DNA from 4 places in the Shewanella sp. 10N.286.51.B2 genome. Region 2 is predicted to be linked to each of the others. Evidence: predicted binding sites of a transcription regulator. Region 2 holds the regulator's gene; each other region holds the start of a gene.
The links. Region 2 encodes sigma-54, which starts transcription at its own class of promoters, with help from an activator protein. Its sites were predicted from a motif close to GTTGGCACGNNNNTNGNNT; they were not measured.
Positions count from the first base shown of each region.

Region 1: AB4140_RS03530 (CmpA/NrtA family ABC transporter substrate-binding protein) is a predicted target of sigma-54. The motif match lies at 3,499-3,517, and genes of this name have one in related genera.
Region 3: flhA (flagellar biosynthesis protein FlhA) is a predicted target of sigma-54. The motif match lies at 3,315-3,333, and genes of this name have one in related genera.
Region 4: AB4140_RS16085 (flagellar assembly protein T N-terminal domain-containing protein) is a predicted target of sigma-54. The motif match lies at 2,535-2,553, and genes of this name have one in related genera.

Region 1 is NZ_JBFRKH010000013.1:36,831-42,178, forward strand. Features, by position in the region: gene AB4140_RS03520 (ABC transporter ATP-binding protein) at 1-821, opposite strand, end outside; gene AB4140_RS03525 (ABC transporter permease) at 860-1,813, opposite strand; gene AB4140_RS03530 (CmpA/NrtA family ABC transporter substrate-binding protein) at 1,939-3,255, opposite strand; gene AB4140_RS03535 (sodium ion-translocating decarboxylase subunit beta) at 3,933-5,063, opposite strand; gene oadA (sodium-extruding oxaloacetate decarboxylase subunit alpha) at 5,072-5,348, opposite strand, start outside.
Region 2 is NZ_JBFRKH010000014.1:149,746-155,093, reverse strand. Features, by position in the region: gene rapZ (RNase adapter RapZ) at 1-546, opposite strand, end outside; gene ptsN (PTS IIA-like nitrogen regulatory protein PtsN) at 543-986, opposite strand; gene hpf (ribosome hibernation promoting factor) at 989-1,276, opposite strand; gene AB4140_RS04255 (RNA polymerase factor sigma-54) at 1,300-2,784, opposite strand; gene lptB (LPS export ABC transporter ATP-binding protein) at 2,919-3,650, opposite strand; gene lptA (lipopolysaccharide transport periplasmic protein LptA) at 3,650-4,360, opposite strand; gene lptC (LPS export ABC transporter periplasmic protein LptC) at 4,347-4,907, opposite strand; gene kdsC (3-deoxy-manno-octulosonate-8-phosphatase KdsC) at 4,904-5,348, opposite strand, start outside.
Region 3 is NZ_JBFRKH010000042.1:19,022-24,369, reverse strand. Features, by position in the region: gene flhF (flagellar biosynthesis protein FlhF) at 1-1,138, opposite strand, end outside; gene flhA (flagellar biosynthesis protein FlhA) at 1,169-3,268, opposite strand; gene flhB (flagellar biosynthesis protein FlhB) at 3,384-4,514, opposite strand; gene fliR (flagellar biosynthetic protein FliR) at 4,522-5,325, opposite strand; gene fliQ (flagellar biosynthesis protein FliQ) at 5,342-5,348, opposite strand, start outside.
Region 4 is NZ_JBFRKH010000060.1:30,786-36,133, reverse strand. Features, by position in the region: gene flgA (flagellar basal body P-ring formation chaperone FlgA) at 1-178, shown strand, start outside; gene flgM (flagellar biosynthesis anti-sigma factor FlgM) at 251-583, shown strand; gene AB4140_RS16100 (flagella synthesis protein FlgN) at 658-1,083, shown strand; gene AB4140_RS16095 (LPP20 family lipoprotein) at 1,215-1,670, opposite strand; gene AB4140_RS16090 (FlgO family outer membrane protein) at 1,667-2,371, opposite strand; gene AB4140_RS16085 (flagellar assembly protein T N-terminal domain-containing protein) at 2,644-3,834, shown strand; tRNA gene AB4140_RS16080 (tRNA-Arg) at 3,891-3,966, shown strand; gene AB4140_RS16075 (YegP family protein) at 4,184-4,516, shown strand; gene AB4140_RS16070 (protein disulfide oxidoreductase) at 4,623-5,207, opposite strand.

The DNA.
Region 1 (5,348 bases), on a different contig from region 2:
TCTGATGTAGTTAATGACTTACTAATATTAATAGGCTCTACTTTGCGCTGTTTCTCATAAAGAAACTTCAGTACTTCGGCCCGCAAACGGTTGTATTCAGGATCTTCTGCTAGCGCCAGACGATCTCTTGGGCGGGGTAAATCAACTGCAAGAATTTCACCCACGGTTGCTTCTGGGCCATTGGTCATCATCACAATGTTGTCTGACAGCAATACCGCTTCATCCACGTCATGGGTGATCATGATGACGGTATTATTAAGCTCCAGTTGAATTTCCATCAGCGAGTCTTGCATATGGGCTCGGGTCAAAGCATCGAGCGCCCCAAAAGGCTCATCCATCAATAGCACTTCAGGTTCCATTGCCAAGGCTCTGGCGATGCCCACTCGTTGTTTCATGCCGCCTGATATTTCACTGGGCAGTTTGTGCATCGCATGATCCATATGCACTAGGCTCAGGTTGTATTCAATCCATTGCTTCATTTCAGCTTTTGACTTAGTGCCTTTAAACACCTGCTTTACTGCTAATTCCACATTTTGATATGAGGTTAACCAAGGCAATAAAGAGTGGTTTTGAAACACCACAGCTCGCTCAGGGCCGGGCTCTGAGACTTCAGTACTATTTAAAATCACCCCACCTTTAGTGGCTTGATATAGCCCCGCCACAATATTGAGTACGGTTGATTTACCACACCCCGAGTGACCAATAAGCGAGACAAACTCGCCTTTATTAATTTTTAAATTGACTTCCTTTAGCGCCTTAAACGGCCCATTTGGGGTTGGGAAGTCCATGTCGATATTACTAATATCTAAAAATACACTCATAAGATTTATCCTTATTCCTCAACGAACTCTTCAACCAGTTAGTGACTTTTATCCCAAGAGAACCAGCGCTGTAGTGCCAGTACGCCACGGTCTAACAAAAAGCCAATAAAGCCAATCACAATCACTGCCGCCATTATTCGTGACAGAGATTCTGAACTGCCGTTTTGGAACTCATCCCAAACAAACTTTCCAAGCCCAGGGTTTTGCGCCAACATTTCTGCGGCAATTAACACCATCCATGCCACTCCTAGGGATAAACGCATGCCAGTAAAAATCAGTGGTATTGATGCTGGTAGCACGATTTTTTGTACGTGGGTTAACGGTGATAAGCGCAGCACCCGGCTGACATTGAGTAAGTCAGAATCAATGGATGCCACCCCTATTGAGGTATTGATGACCATCGGCCACAGACTACAGAGGGTGACGGTTAACATGGAGTTGATAAATGATTTAGAGAACATAGGATCTGGTGACACATATAACGCGCTCACCACCATGGTCACCAACGGCAACCATGCCAGTGGTGACACAGGTTTGAATATTTGCACTATCGGATTAACCGCTGCATTAACGGTTTTACTTAACCCCATCCAGATCCCCATGGGGATAGCAATAATGGCGGCTAGTATAAACCCAGACATAACCGTGATAAGTGAGGTCACTATCTGATCGAAGAAGGTTTCCTTACCGGTATACGTTCTGGTTTTCGCTTGATAACTGGGATCGGCAGCCAGCCTTGCATTATTGCGAACTTGTTGGCGCTCATAAAAAGCCGCCGCCTTTTCTCGCTCGGCATTATGCTCTTGGTAAAGCCCATCGAACTGACCTATAACAGCCACAGGACCAGGAAACTTACCTAGGGATGTATTAATATTATTGGCTGTAATTGACCAAATAACCAAAAACACGGTAATACCGATGAGCGGTAATAATAATGCTTTGCTCATTGCCGCTGATTTGGCTAACAACGAAGTTACAGCCGACTTATCCATAGGGAGTCTCTGCGCTAATCTTGCAATGGTTGTCATAGGTCTATCCTCACTTCGATAGCTCTTACTTGCATAAAATCTGAATCAAACTCGACATAAAACTCGAGATAAAGTACTTAAGCTCAGGCTTACAGTTTGTCGCCTTGTTTTAATCCGATACTGAACTTGTTGATATAGGCATTCGGTGCACTACCGTCATACACAATGTCATCAATAAAATGTTGCTGCGGCTTTTTAAAGCCCGTTTCAGTAGCAAAGTCAGGGAAATGTTTGGCATCAATACTTTTATCATCAATTAACGATTGCGCCGCTTTTGCATAGATATCTGGACGGTAAACCTTGGCAGCTATCTCTTTGTACCAAGTATCAGGCTTATCATCTGAAATCTGTCCCCAACGACGCATTTGGGTTAAGTACCAAATCGCATCTGAGTAATATGGGTAGGTTGCGTTATAACGAAAGAACACGTTGAAATCAGGCACCGCGCGCTTATCACCTTTCTCATATTCAAAGGTGCCCGTCATGCTATTGGCAATCACATCGTAATCAGCGCCAACATAGTTAGATTGAGATAAGATTTTCACAGCTGCTGGGCGGTTAGCATTGTTGTTTTCGTCTAACCATTTAGCCGCTTTAATTAATGCTCTAGTTAAGCGAATAGTGGTGTTTGGATACTTTTCAGCAAATTCTGCAGTAATACCAAATACTTTTTCAGGGTTATCTTTCCAAATTTCATAATCGGTAACCACTGGCACCCCGATACCTTTAAATACCGCTTGTTGGTTCCAAGGCTCACCAACGCAGTAGCCATAGATGGTGCCAGCTTCAAGGGTTGATGGCATTTGTGGTGGCGGCGTAACAGATAAGTAAGCTTCAGCGTCAAGTTGTCCTGAAGTATCACCTTTGTGAGGCGCATAAAAACCGGGGTGAATACCACCAGCGGCTAACCAATAACGTAGTTCATAGTTGTGGGTAGAGACTGGAAATACCATGCCCATTTTAAAGGGCTTACCTTGCTCGTTATATTTATCTACCACAGGTTTGAGCGAGTCTGCTTTAATGGGATGAACCGGTTTACCATCAGCATTTTTAGCGATGTTAGGCTTCATTTGCGCCCAAATATCATTGGATACAGTAATAGCATTACCATTTAAATCCATTGAAAAAGGCGTAATGATATGGGCTTTGGTACCATAACCAATCGTGGCTGCAATAGGCTGACCTGCTAGCATATGCGCCCCATCTAAGCGGCCATCAATCACGCCGTCCAGTAACACTTTCCAGTTAGCTTGAGCTTCGATGGTGACGTATAAGCCTTCTTCTTCGAAATAACCATTTTCATAAGCGATAGCGATAGGCGCCATATCGGTCAGTTTAATAAAACCAAATGTCAGCTCTTCTTTTTCAGGAAAGCCTACTTCTGCAGTGGCAACATTAACTTGCATCGCTGCACCAATACTTAGCGCGACCGCAAGCTGTTTAAAAGACGTTTTCCAGTTCATCGTTTATCCCTTTTAAGTTTAAAATGACTTAAAACAAAAAAGGCGCTTTAATTATCCCTAAGGAATAATTAAAGCGCCTTTGCTTTATCGTTAATGTGTTCCATCTTGTCGCTCTGCATAAATATTCAACAAACTGCAGATTAAACCAATAAATAGTCTCAATGACGAGTATTGTTGTCATAGTCCATTCAGTAACCATGCCATAAATGTAAACCTCTGTTATAAATGATTAAATGTGTTTGCAACTGAAAAACCTATTGCCCCTAAGCGTCCGTAACGGTGCAAGATAAAATACTGTTGCACTTTTTTGGGCAGCATTTAACTTTAGACTAGCACCGGAACTTGGGGTTTAGTTGCTGACTGTGTAGGTGATTGCGTATGTGATTGTGATTGTGATTGTGATTGTGTTAGTCGCAGAGTAAATGATTAAGTCATGGCTGTGTCGATAACTAAACCGATAGATAAGCAAATGAAATTGAGCTACCGATATAAAAAAGCCACTTAATCTGGTGATTAAGTGGCTTTTATTTAGCAACTAATGCGAGTAACTAATCTGAATCACTAACTTAAGCTAATTGAGACGCATTAGCTGATGGTTACTCTTGTTGAAACAACTCTGGTTAGCCTAATACCGCAAGTAGTACACCTGCAGCAACAGCACTACCTAATACACCAGCCACGTTTGGCCCCATAGCATGCATCAGCAAGAAGTTTTGGTTATTAGCTTCAAGACCTACCTTGTTAACAACGCGCGCCGCCATCGGCACTGCAGAAACTCCTGCTGCGCCAATCAATGGGTTAACTTTGCCACCAGATAGCTTAGACATGAACTTCGCCATTAATACCCCTGAAGCAGTACCAATACTAAATGCCACGGCACCTAAAATAAGAATACCCAAGGTTTCAATGCGTAAGAACTGTTCTGCCTGTAATTTAGAGCCTACAGCTAAACCTAAAAAGATAGTCACAATATTGATAAGCTCGTTTTGCGCGGTAGAAGATAGTCTATCAACCACGCCAGACTCACGCATTAAGTTACCTAAACAGAACATGCCCACTAAAGGCGACGCCGCTGGTAGGAACAAAATCGTTAGACCGACAACCATCAAGGGAAAGATAATTTTCTCTTTCTTACTGACTTCACGTAGCTGCTCCATTTTGATGCTACGCTCTGACTCATTGGTTAATAGACGCATAATTGGCGGCTGAATTAACGGCACTAATGCCATGTATGAATAAGCTGCAACAGCAATCGCACCTAATAAATCAGGGGCTAGTTTTGAGGCTAAGAAAATCGCAGTTGGACCATCTGCACCACCAATAATCGCAATGGCTGCGGCGTCAGTCATGCTGAACTCAAAACCCGGCACCACATTAAGAGCAATTGCACCTAATAAAGTCGCAAATATCCCGAATTGGGCTGCAGCGCCCAACAATAAGGTTTTTGGGTTAGCGATTAATGCACCAAAATCGGTTAATGCCCCCACGCCCATGAAAATCAGTAATGGAAATATGCCGGTCTCAATGCCCACATGGTAGGCGTACCAAAGTAAGCCGCCTTCTTCAGTGAAACCCGCATTTGGAATATTCGCCAGTATGGCACCAAACCCAATAGGCAATAATAGTAATGGCTCGAAGCCTTTTGCTATTGCGAGATACAGTAATAAACCGCCTATTGCCATCATAAATAATTGATCAAGTGCGAAGTTAGCAATGCCTGTCTCAGACCAAAAGGCCAGTAATCCTTCCATGCTATCTCCTACGCTAATGCTAACAATGGTGAACCAACCGAAACGGCATCACCTTGCTTAACTGAAATATTTTTGATGAAACCTGTTATTGCTGCGCGCACTTCAGTTTCCATTTTCATTGCTTCAAGGATTAACACCACATCACCTTCATTGACGTGATCGCCATCGTTTACCAATACTTTAAAAATATTACCCGACAGCGGTGCATTCATGGTGGCTTTCACTTCATCGCTCACAGGTGCAGCAGCAACAGTTGGAGCAACGGCAGCAGGTGCTGCTGATGTC
Region 2 (5,348 bases):
ATCAAACATAAAGTCTGCTTCAGCCGGCATGCCATGCTTAAAGCCAAATGACTCAAAATGTACCACTAATTCTTTATCAACACTGCCTAGCAAGATTTGCCGAACATGATCGCTCAATTCGTAGATATTAGTTTGCGAGGTGTCGATATAGTGATCAACCATTTTGGCTATGGGTTCGAGTAACCGCCCCTCAAGCTTAATGGCTTCTTGTAACGAAATTTGATTCTTAGACAGTGGGTGTAATCGGCGGGTCTCACTAAAACGCTTCAGTAACACTTTATCGTTGGCGTTTAAAAAGAAACTGGTAATGCTGGTATCGTCAGACAGTAAAGCAATTTGCTCTTTGAGTACTTTGCCTTGCTCTTCGATATTACGCACATCGACGCTAATGGCGACAAGCTCGTTACTATCTTTAAGCTGTTCAAGCAGGCTGCCAATCAGTGGCAGTGGCAGGTTATCAACACAGTAATAACCTAAATCTTCAAGCACTCTCAGTGCGACTGATTTTCCTGAACCTGAACGTCCCGATACGATGACAAGTTTCATGCAGTAATAACCTGATAAAGTTCTGTAGCGTCATGACTCTTTCGAAGTCGTTTAAGTATCAATTTATCACTGAGTTTCTCTGCCATGCTAGATAATGTGCTTAGGTGTTGCTGGCACTGATCTGCAGGTACAAGAAGCGCAAATAAAATATCTACAGGTTGCTTGTCTATGGCATCAAAGGCGATTGGCTCTTCGCATTTGATTAAAATAGCAATGGGTTCTTCGATATTATCTAAGCGCCCATGTGGAATTGCTATGCCATTTCCTATACCTGTACTGCCCATTTTTTCACGCGCTATTAGACTTTCAAAAATAGCCTGTGAAGAAAGGGTTGGGTACTGGGCAGCCATTAAATTGCTGATTAATTCCAGTACCTTTTTCTTACTGCCCGGAGTGGCACAGGTAGTGCACGCCGGCTGCAGGATGGTACGAAGTTCCATCGTTAATGCTTAGTGAGTTTCTCTTTATGTTTAATTACCTGACGGTCTAGCTTATCTATCAGGGCGTCTATTGCCACATACATATCAGCGTTACGCGATACAGCAAACACTTCACCGCCTTTTAGGTGCAGTTTGGCTTCGGCAATCTGTTGTAGCTTTTGAACATCGAGCACAACGTGAACATTATTGATCTGTTCGAAGTGTCGTTCAAGCTTTGAAAATTTTGTTTGCACGTATTCCCGTAAAGATTGAGTTATTTCAATATGGTTTCCAGTCAGGTTAATTTGCATAGGTCATCCTCCAATAACAAAAGTTATAAGCTTTTGCGTTGGTTTGAGGGAGGGATGAGCATTGCCTCTCGATATTTGGCTATCGTACGTCGAGCAACGTTAATCCCTTGTTCAGCCAATAGTGTCGCCATTTTACTATCACTAAGAGGCTTTTTCGGGTTTTCTGCAGCTACGAGCTTTTTAATAAATGCGCGAATTGCTGTAGAAGAGCATTCTCCACCATCATCGGTACTTACATGGCTTGAGAAAAAATATTTTAGTTCAAAAAGTCCACGGGGGGTATGCATGTATTTTTGGGTCGTGACCCGTGAAATGGTCGACTCGTGCATTTCAACCGCTTCAGCAATATCATTGAGCACCATCGGCTTCATGGCTTCTTCACCGAACTCAAAGAAACCTTGCTGAAATTGTACGATACAGTTAGCCACTTTTAGTAAGGTTTCATTACGGCTATCGATGCTTTTGATAAACCATTTGGCTTCTTGTAAATGACCACGAATAAATTGGCTGTCAGCTTGGCTTGAACCGCCTTTGGCCATAGCTGCATATTGCTGATTAACGCCAATTTTAGGCATGTTATCGGGATTTAGCTCGACCACCCAGCGACCATTCTTTTTAAGTACAGTAACATCAGGAATGACGTACTCATCTTTAATGGGGGTAATTTGCAAGCCTGGACGTGGATTGAGCGTTTGAATAAATTCAATGGCTTCACGTAAATCATCTTCTTTAAGCTTGGTTTTACGCATCAGTAACCTAAAGTCACGACCGGCGATTAAATCAAGATGATCTTTAATCAGTAACTTAACATTATCTATGCAAGGAATTTCATTAGGGTATTGGCCTAATTGAATTAATAGACACTCACTTAAATCTCGCGCTGCAATGCCGACGGGATCGAAGTGTTGTACCCGTTTAAGTACAGCTTCAACTTCATCGAGTTCGATATCGTCAGTGCCTAAGGATTGCAAAATGTCTTCAACGCTCTGGGTGAGGTAACCGCGCTCATCAATGGCATCAATAATGGCGGTTGCAATCACCAAGTCATTTTCAGAAAAGGGAGTGAGGTTTTTTTGCCATTCAAGATGCTCATACAAGCCTTCACTGGTTTCGCCTTGAAACGGCATATCATTACCGCTCGATACTGCGCCAGAGCCAGAAGTCGGCGAGGCGGTATACACCTCATCCCATGTGGTATCCATAGGGAGTTCTTCAGGCATAGAATCTTTAGTGAGCGATTCAGTGGTATCAACCGTTGAGGTGTCTTTTTCTATGGTGACTTGGCTATTATCACTAAAATCGGTGTCAGTTTGCAGGGCGTTTTCTTTTACGGGCTCTTTGGCTTTAGTGAATTCGTCTTCAAGCTCTAATAGCGGGTTTGAATCAAGTGCTTGTTGAATTTCTTGCTGTAGCTCCAATGAGGAAAGTTGCAATAAGCGAATCGCTTGTTGCAACTGTGGGGTCATGGTTAAGTGTTGACCCATTTTGAGTTGGAGTGAGGCTTTCATGTACCGCTTGTCCCTAATTGAATTACATCATCGCGACGAACAGTGTGGGCGCTAGTTTATGATCCTAGAAAAATAGACTAGATTAAGGTTTGTTGTTGGCCGCGAATGCCATACTAAAAACTGAATAGTGCTAACTATAGCTTGAATTGTTCACCTAAGTATACCGACCTAACTTGCTGATTGACTAAGATCTCAGCAGGTGTTCCTTCAGCAATCAAGTTTCCGTGACTCACAATATATGCTCGCTCACACACATCAAGTGTTTCACGGACATTATGGTCGGTAATTAGCACCCCTAAACCACGGCTTTTAAGTTGTTGAATAATTTTCTTGATGTCGATTACTGAGATAGGATCTACCCCTGCAAAAGGTTCATCTAATAAAATAAACTTAGGATTTGCCGCTAATGCGCGTGCAATTTCAACTCGGCGACGCTCACCTCCCGATAACGCCATACCTTGGCTATCACGGATATGAGTTATGTTAAATTCTTCTAATAAATGTTCCAGTTCTTCAATGCGCTGCTCATTTGATAAGCTTTTGCGAGTTTGAAGCACTGCCATTATATTATCGTGTACTGTGAGCTTACGAAAAATACTGGCTTCTTGAGGTAAGTAGCCAATGCCTTTTCGGGCGCGCAAATGCATTGGATCTGCGGTTAAATCATCTTCATCGATCAGAATGCGGCCCTTATCACTTTTGACTAGGCCTACGACCATATAAAAGGTGGTGGTTTTACCCGCACCATTAGGGCCAAGTAAGCCAACAATTTGGCCGGTTTTTACCGTCAGGCTGACATCTTTTACTACCTGGCGACTTTTATAACTCTTAGCGAGATTTTCAGCGGTTAACGTAATTTGGGTCATTAGTCATTTTGCTCAGCTGCTGGGGCTGACAATGTCGCCTGCGCCTCAGCGTTAAGTGATTCAGTTACTTCGGGTGTTTCAGTTGAGTTCACAGCCTCTACAGCAGATAAATTGTTGTTTTCAATTATAGCTGGTGGCGTGTCATCACCGGGTTTAGCGCTGTCTGGTAAATGTGGTTGCTCATCTTTTTTCTTTTCAGAATCAATCAAGTCTGGGTGACTTTCTGGTTGAAAAATAGTGATAACCCGATCTTCACCAGTACCGGTGCTTTCAGCAATTAACTGCTGCTTTTCAATGTTGTAGCTAATTAGGTTACCAGTAACCTGGCTGCCAGCTTGGTCCAATTTAGCATTACCCGTTAAGGTTAAAATGCTAGTGGCAAGCTCATATTTAATTTCATCGGCACTGGCAGTACCAATACGGCCATCATCTAACTCTTGGGAAAATGTCGCAGGGTTACCTGTGGCAACCATGGTTTTTTGGGTGCCGCTTTCGGTGCCAAATGCGCGTAATTCGTCGGCATTAATGTTAATCGACCCTTGAGTCACATTAACTGGGCCATAGAAGATGACCTGATTGTTTTTTATGTCAGCTTTTTGGCTCACAGCTGCGACTTTAAGCTCTTGCTGTAAATCGCCTTCTTTTGCATAGGCGCTGGCAATACTGACTACACTGAGTAGTGAGGCAATCAAAAGTTTACTTTGCTTCATACGTTCCTTCTACTTGACTTAAAAGTTCAAGTTCTTGAGCATTTAAATCAGCATACAGGCCTAAACCTTGTATATTAAAATCTGACCCAGTAACAAAAATTTGTCTATCTGAGGTCAAAATCATGGTGTTCATATCGAGTGCCAACATGGTGGTTGTCAAAGATTGTAATGGCTCGTCGATGTTTATTGCATCAATAATAACATTATTTTCTAAAACTACTTTGCCTGTTTCATTATTCAGCTTGCCTAAATCTGCGCTTAATTGCCATTCGGCTTCACCATTTTCAGGATAAATAAGGTAGACAGGCTCAGTAAACATGGTTTCATTACTTTGCTGAAAGTGCTCCATGTATTTCGCTGAGACTCGGCTTTGCACTAAACCTTGCTCATTAAATTCAGTGGTGCGTAAGTCATTGGCGATAAAATCAGGGCGAGCAGGGGCAGGCAATTTACTTGCCTCCATCTGACTACGTTTAATTTGTACTTGCCAATAAAGGACTAAGGCTGCGCCAAAAAATCCGATAATAGCGAAGGTCACTCGGCTCATATACTCATTCCGTGGGCATTTTCAAACTTATCTTGGCTAAGTAATAGCAAATCGGTGAGTTCACGTAATGCGCCATTTCCGCCGTTAATGGTGGTGGTCATATGGCAATGTTGTTTAACATAAGGATGGCCATCAGCCACACAAACTGCAAGGCCAACCTGTTTCATCACAGGTAAGTCAACCATGTCATCACCAATATAGGCGACTTCATCTGGGCTAACGCCATAGGTATCTAACAGGCTTTGGTAAGGCACTAGTTTATCATCAACACCTTGATAAATATGAGTGACACCTAAAGCGGTCATTCTATTTTCCACAATGGCAGATTTACGCCCGGTTATCACAGCAACATGAATATTACTGGTTAAAATAGAGCGAATGCCATAACCATCACGGGTATGAAATGCTTTTAACTCTTCCCCTGCATTACTTAAATAAATA
Region 3 (5,348 bases), on a different contig from region 2:
TTCTTTTAAAATGTTCTACGGCATCGAGTAACACTCTTCGTTGAGAGGTTGCCGACATCACCAAATAACTACGAATGGGTATTCTGGTGTTTGCCATCAAATCATCTAACTGCTGATAAAGGCGTAAATCTCGTTGCCCCATACCCGCAGTGTCAATCAATACTAACTTACGATTCTTAAACTGATAAAGAATTTGTTCTAATTCAGTTAAATCATGTGCTTGTTTAACTGGACAGCCCATTATTTTGCCATAAGTTGCCAATTGCTCAAAGGCTCCAATACGATAATGATCTGTGGTAATTAACGCAACTTGTTCTGGGCCATGATGAGCGGCAAATCTGGCAGCAATTTTAGCCAATGAAGTGGTTTTGCCGACACCAGTTGGACCGACAAATGCGACTACGCCACCAGTGCGCACAATATCGTCACCTTGGTTATCGAGCAGGTTGGCCAAACTTTGGGGTAAGGCTCTGACTAAATCGGCGGGAGAAAACTGCTGACTTAGGCTGGATAACTTGGCAGCGACAGCAGGCGAGAACTCTGCGGCAATTAATTTACTTTCAAGCATCGCGCCCACAGGATCGGTGCGTTTTTTCTGTTCTTTCATTAATGAAGAAACTTGATGAGTTAGCAAACCACGCAGTGACGCCATCTCTTCGCGCATTGCTTCCATTTCAGCTGAATGACCTTTATTTGGAGATCTAGACGGCTCAATGTGTTGCTGATGCTGTCTTGGTTCTTTAGCTGCAGGTTTGCTTGCTTCTAACTGTTTAGCCCAATCTGGTAATTCCGGCTCTTCATGTTGCTGGGAAATTTGTTGCTGCAGGCGGCTATGCTGCTTTTCTAATAACGCCTGTAATGAATCAGCTACTGGCGGTGGGCTGACTTTAGTGTGTGCTTTAATAGCAGGTTTATTAGCACCAATTGACACACGGTCTTCAGTCACATTCATAAAGGCTGCAACGGGCGATTTTACTGCAACATCAACTTTAGGCTCATCGTAGTCAACTGCTGCAACAATTTCGATGCCACCAGTTACTTTCTTATTCGACATGATCACCGCGTCAGAGCCCAAAGTCTCTTTGACTTGAGCTAATGCTGAGCGCATATCCTTGGCAAAAAATCGTTTAATTTTCACTACGTACCTCTTTCAAACTGAAAGTCATTGCTATTGCCCAACTGCAGATACTATGCGTATTTGCTTTTCATCGGGTATTTCTTGGTAAGAAATAACCCGTAAATTAGGAATGGTGTATTTCACAAACCGCGACAAAGTTGACCTAAGCATGCCTGATGTCAATAAAATGGCTGGTTGACCGACCATTTCTTGCTTCTGAGAAGCATCTAATAATGACTTCTGCATACGTTCTGCAAGGCCTGGCTCAATATTGGGCCCTTCACCGCCGGTTGCCTGCATAGACTTGTGCAACATCTGTTCCAACTCTGGCGCCAATGTTATGACAGGGATTTCCAATTCGGGCCCAGAGATCTCTTGCACTATCATTCGTTTCAAGGCAATACGTACTGCAGCGGTTAACACTTCAGTATCATTACTTTTGCTGCCGTATTCTAACAGTGTTTGCACGATTGTGCGCAAGTCTCGGATAGAAACTCCTTCATTAAGAAGGTTTTGCATCACTTTTACCACTGAACCTAGCGGCATAACGTCTGGTATAAAGCCATCCACTAACTTCGGCGAGTTTTTCGATAGCATATCCATTAACTGCTGCACTTCTTCATAGCCCAATAATTTAGCCGCATTATTGGTCAGTAACTGGCTTATATGAGTAGCAACAACAGTCGCGGTATCAACCACGGTATAACCTAATGTTTGCGCATGTTCACGTTGCGCTGGAGCTATCCAAACGGCTTCTAAACCAAAAGCTGGATCTTTGGTCTCTATGCCATCAAGCTTGCCGTAAACCTGACCTGGATTAATCGCTAACTCGCAATCATGTCTTACTTCTGCTTCGCCAACTACCACGCCCATTAAGGATATTTGATAGCAGTTGGGGGATAAATCTAAGTTGTCACGAATATGCACTGCCGGTACCAAAAAGCCCAATTCCTGCGATAATTTTTTACGTACCCCTTTAATTCGACTGAGTAACTCGCCGCCTTGACCTTTATCTACCAGCGGAATAAGTCGATAGCCCACTTCAAGGCCAATGGTGTCTACATGATGTACATCTTCCCAGCTTAGCTCTTTGGGCTCAGCCTCTTTGACATCGCTTGGGCCTTTAACTGCTTTTTCTAGCGCAAGGGTTTTATTGTCGTTATTGCGTTTATAAATAAAGTAAGCTGCGCCTGCGGTAATAAATGCAAACGTTAAAAACGCGAAATGTGGCATACCAGGTACAACACCCATAACAAAAAGCACGGCTGATGCAATGGCCATAGACTTAGGACTATGGAACATTTGGCTGATCATCATCCCGCCCATATCGCCAGACTCATTTTGGCGCGTCACCATCAAGGCGGCGGCGATAGATAAAAGCAATCCGGGTATTTGCGCCACCAAACCATCACCAATGGTCAGTAAGGTATAAATCTCCACCGCGCTTGAAAAATCCAAGCCGTGCTGCACCATGCCGATGACAAAACCGCCAAGGATATTAATCACCAGAATCATAATCCCAGCAATAGCATCCCCTTTCACAAATTTTGACGCACCGTCCATCGCGCCATAAAAGTCAGCTTCTTTCGTCACTTCAGCACGGCGAATACGTGCCTGATCTTGAGTTAATGTGCCGGCATTTAAATCGGCATCAATGGCCATCTGTTTACCCGGCATGGCGTCCAAGGTAAAACGCGCGCTCACTTCTGAAATACGCCCCGCACCTTTGGTTACTACGGCAAAGTTGATGATGATCAGGATTAAAAACACCACTAAACCCACAGCATAGTTACCGCCAATCACCACCGAACCAAAGGCTTCAATCACTTTACCCGCGGAGTCACCACCGTTATGCCCCTCAAGTAACACTATTCGTGTTGAGGCCACATTCAATGCTAAGCGTAATAAGGTGGCCACCAGTAAAACAGTCGGAAATGCGGCAAAATCTAGTGGGCGATCACTATAAATAGCGACAAGTAACACGATTAAAGCGAGGGAAATGTTAAAGGAGAATAGAATATCAAGCAGAAATGGCGGCATCGGCAATACCACCATACCTAATGCAGCCAGCACCAATAAAGGGGTACCAATACCTTTGAATGTGCTAAATCGTATTTGCTTTGCTTGACCTAGCGCTGTCTTTACATCCATTAACCGTAAACCCTTTCGTAATATTTTTGACGCTGACATCAGCGAAATGCAATTACTAAGCCAAGCTATTAGTTAATAGCAGCTGTTGCGGTTTGAGTGCCTAAAAACACCGCAGCTAATGTTTTAAATCATCCGGAATAGGTTGATTGAGCGGAATAGGTTTTGGACGTTTACCGCGACCCTTTTGGTATTGTTTTAACTGAAATACGTAAGCTAAGATTTGTGCAATGGCGGTAAATAGTCCTTCCGGTACCTGTTGGTCAATTTTAGTTGTATGATATATGGCTCTGGCTAGCGGCGGCGCTGATACAATTGGCACTTCGTGCTCTCGGGCTATTTCGCGAATTTTAAAGGCCACATCATCAACCCCTTTTGCCACTAAAAATGGCGCAGATGAACGACTGGCATCATATTTTACTGCCACAGCGTAATGCTCTGGGTTAACCACAATCACATCGGCATTGGGCACTTCAGACATCATGCGTTTATTGGCCATCTCATGCTGCAATTGCCTAATACGGCCTTTTACTTCAGGCTTACCTTCAGAGTCTTTATACTCGTCTTTAACTTCTTGTTTGGTCATTTTAAGCTGTTTATTGTGGTTCCATATTTGAAATGGCACATCAATCACCACGATCAATAGCATTGATGAACACAATAAAATAAACATCCATACCAATAGATCCAGCGCGTGGTAAATATTTCCCGGTAAATGACCCATAGATAAGGTCAAAATATCGTAAAAATAAAACGACAATAAAAAATACGCCGATATTGCCACCACCAAAAATTTAGCAATACCTTTAGTTAGTTCAACTAAGGCCTGGGTGCCAAACATTCTTTTAAAGCCTTTAGCAGGGTTCATTTTACTGCCCTTAGGCATAAAAGCTTTAACTGAAAAAGTAATACCGCCTAAGACAATATTGCCAAGGAAGGCAATAAAGGCGAGAAAAGCAATGAAACTGAATAATGGCCAAGCAAGCTCAGCGCCAATAACCCCCCAAACTAGGAACATAGAGTTGGTGTCATAGATCTGATCCCGCTCCATGGTGAGCATTTGCGTCATCACGCTGTGTAAGCTGCGCGCCAGATCTTGGCCAACAAACGCAAACCCCACAGCAGATGCTAATAATACTGCTGCGGTTCCTAACTCTTTAGAGCGGGCGACCTGACCTTTTTCACGGGACTGTTCCAGTCGCTTGGCGGTGGGGTCCTCGGTGCGTTCTTGACCGGTATCTTCTGCCATCTTGTCCCTACTGGCTTATGGAACCGTCAATGTGACAGGTCAGTTGTAAAATATCACACATCAGCAGCTGGGCTTGCAGCCACACCTGATCAAAATGAGACATGATAGGGCCTAGGGTCAGCCAGAGAATAAATAAGCCACTGACCATAGTCACTGGAAAACCGATGGCAAAAATATTCAACTGCGGTGAAGCCCGGGTCATTACTCCAAACGAGAGGTTAATAAGCAATAATGCCACAATCGCTGATATTGACATGGTTAACGCCGCGCCAAACATATAACTGCCAAACTCGGTAAGTTTTTTATAATTGGCAATGCTAAAGCCTTCGGTTGAAACCGGAATGGTTTCAAAGCTGGCCACCAGCATTTTAAACATCAATAAATGACCATCTACACTTAAAAAAATCAAGGTCGCCAGCAATAAAAAGAAGTTACCCACTACCGGGGTTTGCTCACCGGAGCCTGGGTCCACCATGGAAGCGAAGCCTAAACTGGTTTGCATACCAATAATTTGCCCTGTTAATACAAAAGTTTGCATCACTAAAATGGTCACAAAACCAATAGCTGTGCCCACTAAAATCTGCTGAGCTGAAACAAATACTGCAGTTAATGAAAATAGCTCCACATATGTTGTTTTTGGCAGTACCGGCGCAACGGCAATGGTGATGGCCATCGCCAATAATAAGCGGATCCGCGACGGAGTCGTATTGGCGCCAAAGACCGTCATTACCATTAGCATTGAAGAAATACGAAACAGCGGCCAAATATAGGCGGCAATGGTTTGGCTAATTTCCTCGAACAGAATATCCAATGACCTAACCTATAACCTACGGG
Region 4 (5,348 bases), on a different contig from region 2:
TTGCAAAGGAGATTCGGTATCTATTTATGCTAAAACAAACGCATTTGAAATAAAAACTGCCGGAGAAGCACTAAGAGATGGTAATATTGGCGATGCTATTAGAGTCAGAAATAGCAATTCTAACAGGCGATTAGATGTCATTGTCACAGGCGTTGGCGAAGTTGAAGTTAGAATGTAAAATATTCTAAAGTTTTTTCTGACAAGGCCGATAACCTGTTTGGAAAACCCTAACATTACGCTGGAGCCTCACATGGCAATTGATATTAACCATCTAAAAACAGCTTCTCATGCTCAGTTGCGCACCAATCGCGACGCAGGAGCAACAACGCAAACAGCTGACTCAGCGGCTAAGACCACGGCTGCCCCAGTAAAAACGGATTCGGTCAGTATTACTGCACAAGCGCAGCAGCTGCAGGGAGTGCAGAGTAATATGGCATCTTTACCAGAAGTTGACCAAAGCAAAGTTGATGCAATTAAATTAGCAATTTCAGAAGGTCGCTACAAAGTCGATCCTGAAAAGTTAGCTGCTAACATTGCTAGCTTTGAAGCTGATCTTGACGGATTAAATTTCGACCAAGAGTAACCTCATCGTTACTCTTGATATTATCGGCCACACATTACTTAACGGGTAATGTGGGTTTTAATAAAGAGTAACTTATGACTGAATTACTACAGCTGTTATCTTTTCAGCACGACACCTTGTCGTCGCTGAAATTACTTGTATCTGAAGAAAAATTAGCCCTTACTGAACGTGACGCAGATAAACTACTGTCACTGGCAAAAGACAAGGTTGACTGCCTAAACAACCTCAAACTTAATGATGAAAAGTTAGCCTCTCACCCAGAAAAAGCATTATTAAACGCTGAGCCAGAACTAATTGTTAAAGTCGAAGAAGCCAAAGCGATTCTAGACGAGTGCAAGGCCATCAATAGTCAAAATGCCAGCTTAATTGAGCTTAATATAGCCAGCCTTAATCGCTTCTCTCAAGCGCTGCAAATGAGCCGTAATGCATCAAGCCTGACCTATAATGACAAAGGCCGAACTTCAACGATTTCCTCTTTAGGGCAAAACCTTAAAGCATAATCGAGGCGGTAATTAACTGCCCTGCGAGTTGCTAGATTGTGTTTTAAAAACCAAAAAACCGCTCAAAGAGCGGTTTTTTTGTACTTCAGTTAAGTTAATTTAAATGACTGGATTTAAATAATTAAATTTAACTAAAAGTAAGTCACATGCTTAATCGTTCTAGGCCTATTTTGCTGCTGATATAGGCTCCATACCTGTGAAAAATCCAGTTCTAACTCAGTCACATACATATCACCAGCCGGATAGCTTTTGACCACTTTAGCGCCTTTAATCATGCCCGAGACACTGGCGGTAACGGTTTGCTTATTCAGCAACCAATCATCGACCTGGCTACTGGCATCAATCTGCTGGCCATACACTTGCTCAGCCAGTTCACGATAAGCGGCAATTTTAGACGCTTGCATCGCCATTAACACCTTGTGAGATTGCTCTGTTGCCGGTTGCGTTGCTAACGGCGCATAACCAATAGCGGTTAGTTTAGGAAATTGTTTAGGCGCCTCGGTTTCCCATTGCACATACTTGTCGTTTACCGCACACCCGGACAAGGTGAGGGCTGCTGTCAGGGCTGCAAACAGTATTGCCTTCATTGGTTATCTCCTAAAATAGTCACGCTTGCCATACCTGCATGCTCGTTTCGATACAAGATGCCGTCTTTTGAAATCACCTTATTGGCAGGTGTTAAATAGCCTGGCAGGCTGTGGGTTTTAACAAAGGTTTGTACCGCTGACACTACTCGATTATTGCTAGTATTGACAATTCTGGCATTGACCACCACACCCTCTGAGGTAGTGCCCATTGTGGCTACGACCACATGGGATACCGCTAAATCTGTGGCAAGCTGCTTCCAGTCGCGGCTTAAAATAAACTCACCCTCCGCAGTGGCGCGAAGTGAACTAGCCACATTCATATCAACAAGATTAAATTCATTGGCATGAAATGCAGTCAACATGCCTTGCTGCAATTGCTGCCCCAGCAAATTAGTTTGTCCGTAATCATCAAGCATGACAGGTGTGGTGATCAGCAGTGGTTGATCAGCTCGTAAGCTGTCGTTTTGTAGCACTAATTCATTGACAATTTTTTCCGCCAAGCGGTTAACCCCAGCTTTGGGCGCTATGCCTGACTGCTGAATATCGTAGCGAATAACATGATCCGTTTTGGGCTCAGACTCATACCAAAAATTCATCTCATAGCCTTCATTGACATAAGATAAATCATCATACTCTGTCGGTTGTGAGCCAGCACAAGCTGTCATCAACATCATGATTGGAAGTAAACCAATTCGGCGCATATTGCATTCCTGTATTTAACTCAAGCATTGCTATGGGCTAAGGCGTTTGAGGCCTAAAGGTTAAAAATGAATTCTAAAAACACTATCGGCAATCAGGATAAAAACTTTAGATAATTAATCCCTTTCAGCATTGGCTTAACGACTTATATATTGAAAACCAATAACAGGCACATTATTTGCATTTATTCTCAAACAATCGCTCCTAGTACTTTAACGCCATAAACTTGGCACTGTATTAGTCGTTCATCGTTATCTTTAAGCAAGTGATTAATATGAAAATATGCAGTAAAACAACCCAGCGACTCTACTCCGCAGCCATATTGCTGTTTGTCAGTATCTTGAGTCTGCCGTTAAAAGCTGAAATTATTGAAGTAACAGGCCATGCGAATATCATTAATGGCAATGTAGATAAGGCGCGTGAAGTGGCGATCAGCCAAGCGCTAAGCTATGCCAGCATGCAAGCTGGGGTTGGTGTTAACGTTAATAGTCAATACATCTCGGGTCAGGGGCAGTTAAGCCAAGATGCATTTCAGTTTAGTCATATAGGACAAGACAATAATATTGAACTGGTATCTGAAATGCTCACCAGCACTGACATTACTGTATTACTAAGATTAGATCTTCAAGACGACTCAGCTCAGCAATGCCGAGGTCAGCAATTAAGAGCGGCAATAATGGTGCCTCAGGCCAGTATTCAAGATCGCGCTCAATTACGTTATGGTCAGTTATTAAACTTTACTCAAGCACTATCACAACAGTATGGCGTGCTACTAAATAGTCACTCCCATAATAGCTTTGCCCGCATTCACGCCGATGAAGCACTCGATCACAGCAATGAGTTAATCAATTTTAAAGGTAATCGCATCCCAAGTTGGTTAGGCGAAATCACCGATAGCCAATATATCTTACAACCAGAAATCCTCGATATGTCAACCGAGCCCACCTCAGGATTAATATTTGGCTTATTTCACGGCTATCCACAAAGACAAATCAGCTTTAAGTTAACTTTGTATCACGCTATTAGCGGTGAAAAAGTCTGGAGTAAAGATTACTCAGCACAGGCGCAGTGGGAGTTTAAACGTGACGAAACCGTATCACCCACCACTAAACGTTTTTGGCGCTCAAGCTATGGCCAAACGGTTAACCAGCTTATGCAGCAAAGCACTGCTGACATTGATAATTTGCTAAATTGTCGCCCGCTGCTGGGACAAATTGTGGCTAAACAAGGCAATAGAATAATTATTAACTTAGGCCGTAAGCACCATGTGAGAGCCGGTGATAGCTTTCAAATTGTATTGCAACAAAATATCCCAGACAGAGTGAATTTAATGCGCGCCGTTGCCACACCAAACCGCGCAACAGTCACTATTGATCAAGTATCAGAAGAAAGTGCCACCGCAGTATTACAAGGCATAGACGCAACAGGGAATATTCAAATACAAGATATCGTGATTAAGATTTAAGCAACTAAATTTAAAGCCTTTTAATCAAGATTAAAACTTGTATAATTGCGCTTAGTCTCCCTATAGCTCAACAGGATAGAGCAGTCGCCTCCTAAGCGATCGATCAGGGTTCGAGTCCTTGTGGGGAGACCATATTTTTTATTGATCGTTCGCTATCCTTCGGATTTTCAGTTCAAGTTTGTAACGCTCAAGCACCTTCCATTTTATTGCTGAAACTCAAACTAAAGTTGCTACCGCTAAACGTTCTTTTTACTAGACTTAATTTCATAAAACATAGTGCATACCATTTTTGGTATGCACTAACTATATGCACTATAAGCACTATAAGCACTGTAATTAGGAGCGTGTTATGTCTGGATGGTTCGAGTTAAGCAAAGGCAATAATGGTCAGTTCAAGTTTGCATTAAAGGCTGGCAATGGCGAGGTGATACTGACCAGTGAGCTATATGCCGCTAAAAGTGGCGCTAATAATGGTATCGCCTCGGTGCAAGTCAATTCTCAAAGCGAAGATAAATTCACTAAAGAAACCGCTAAAAATGATAAGCCCTATTTCAACCTTAAAGCGGCTAATCATCAAATTATTGGTACCAGTCAGATGTATGCCAGTGTCGCATCACGAGATAATGGTATTCGTTCAGTGATGGATAATGGTAGCTCTACCACCATAAAAGATCTCTGTTAACTCGTTTTAAATATCATAATAAAAGCTCTCGAACCTTTTGCTTTGGGAGCTTTTACTATTTACAACCGATTAACTATCTACAACTGATTAGCTATCAACAACTAAATTATGCCAGCAGCATGCGCCACCACAGGCCCACTACGCTAGTCATCCCTGTTGTATAGGATGTGAGTTTACCTTTATTAAATACCATAATGGTTGGCGCGACTTGTACCGACCAGTCATTGCTGAGTTCACTTTGCTGATCGTTTATCACTTCAAAGCTATAGCCTTTATCATCAAGGTAAGCTTGTATTTCATGATTGTTGCCTGACGCCATTGCCACGCTGATCACCGGATAATAAGCCGACATGGTTTCAACGGCTGGGCTTACTGTGCGGCATATTGGGCACCAGCTTCCCCAAAAATACACCAACACCGGCTTATCTTGGCTAATCGCCAATACATCGACCCTTTCACCTTTAAGGGTTACTCCCTGTAATTCAGGTAAGTTATCATGCTGAATGTCTTTGCCGCGCCATAAATCCATTAAACCCGTAATGACCATCACGAACACAATCAGTATGACGATTTGCTTTAACCAGCCGAAGATCTTTTTCCCTAAAGGCACTTTGTTACTAGCATCTGGCAACTTACTATCTAGCTGGCTCTGATGTTGTTGTTTGCTATCAGAAGAAAACAAGCGACTCATGATTTACCTCTTTATATGTTTTACAAAATAGGGAAATGACAGGCACTTGATGGTGCAACCTAAAATCATTAATTAAATCGTTCGCGCTGCTGAATAAGCAGCCGGAAATTTACATTATTTATTGTCACATAAGCTAAAAAA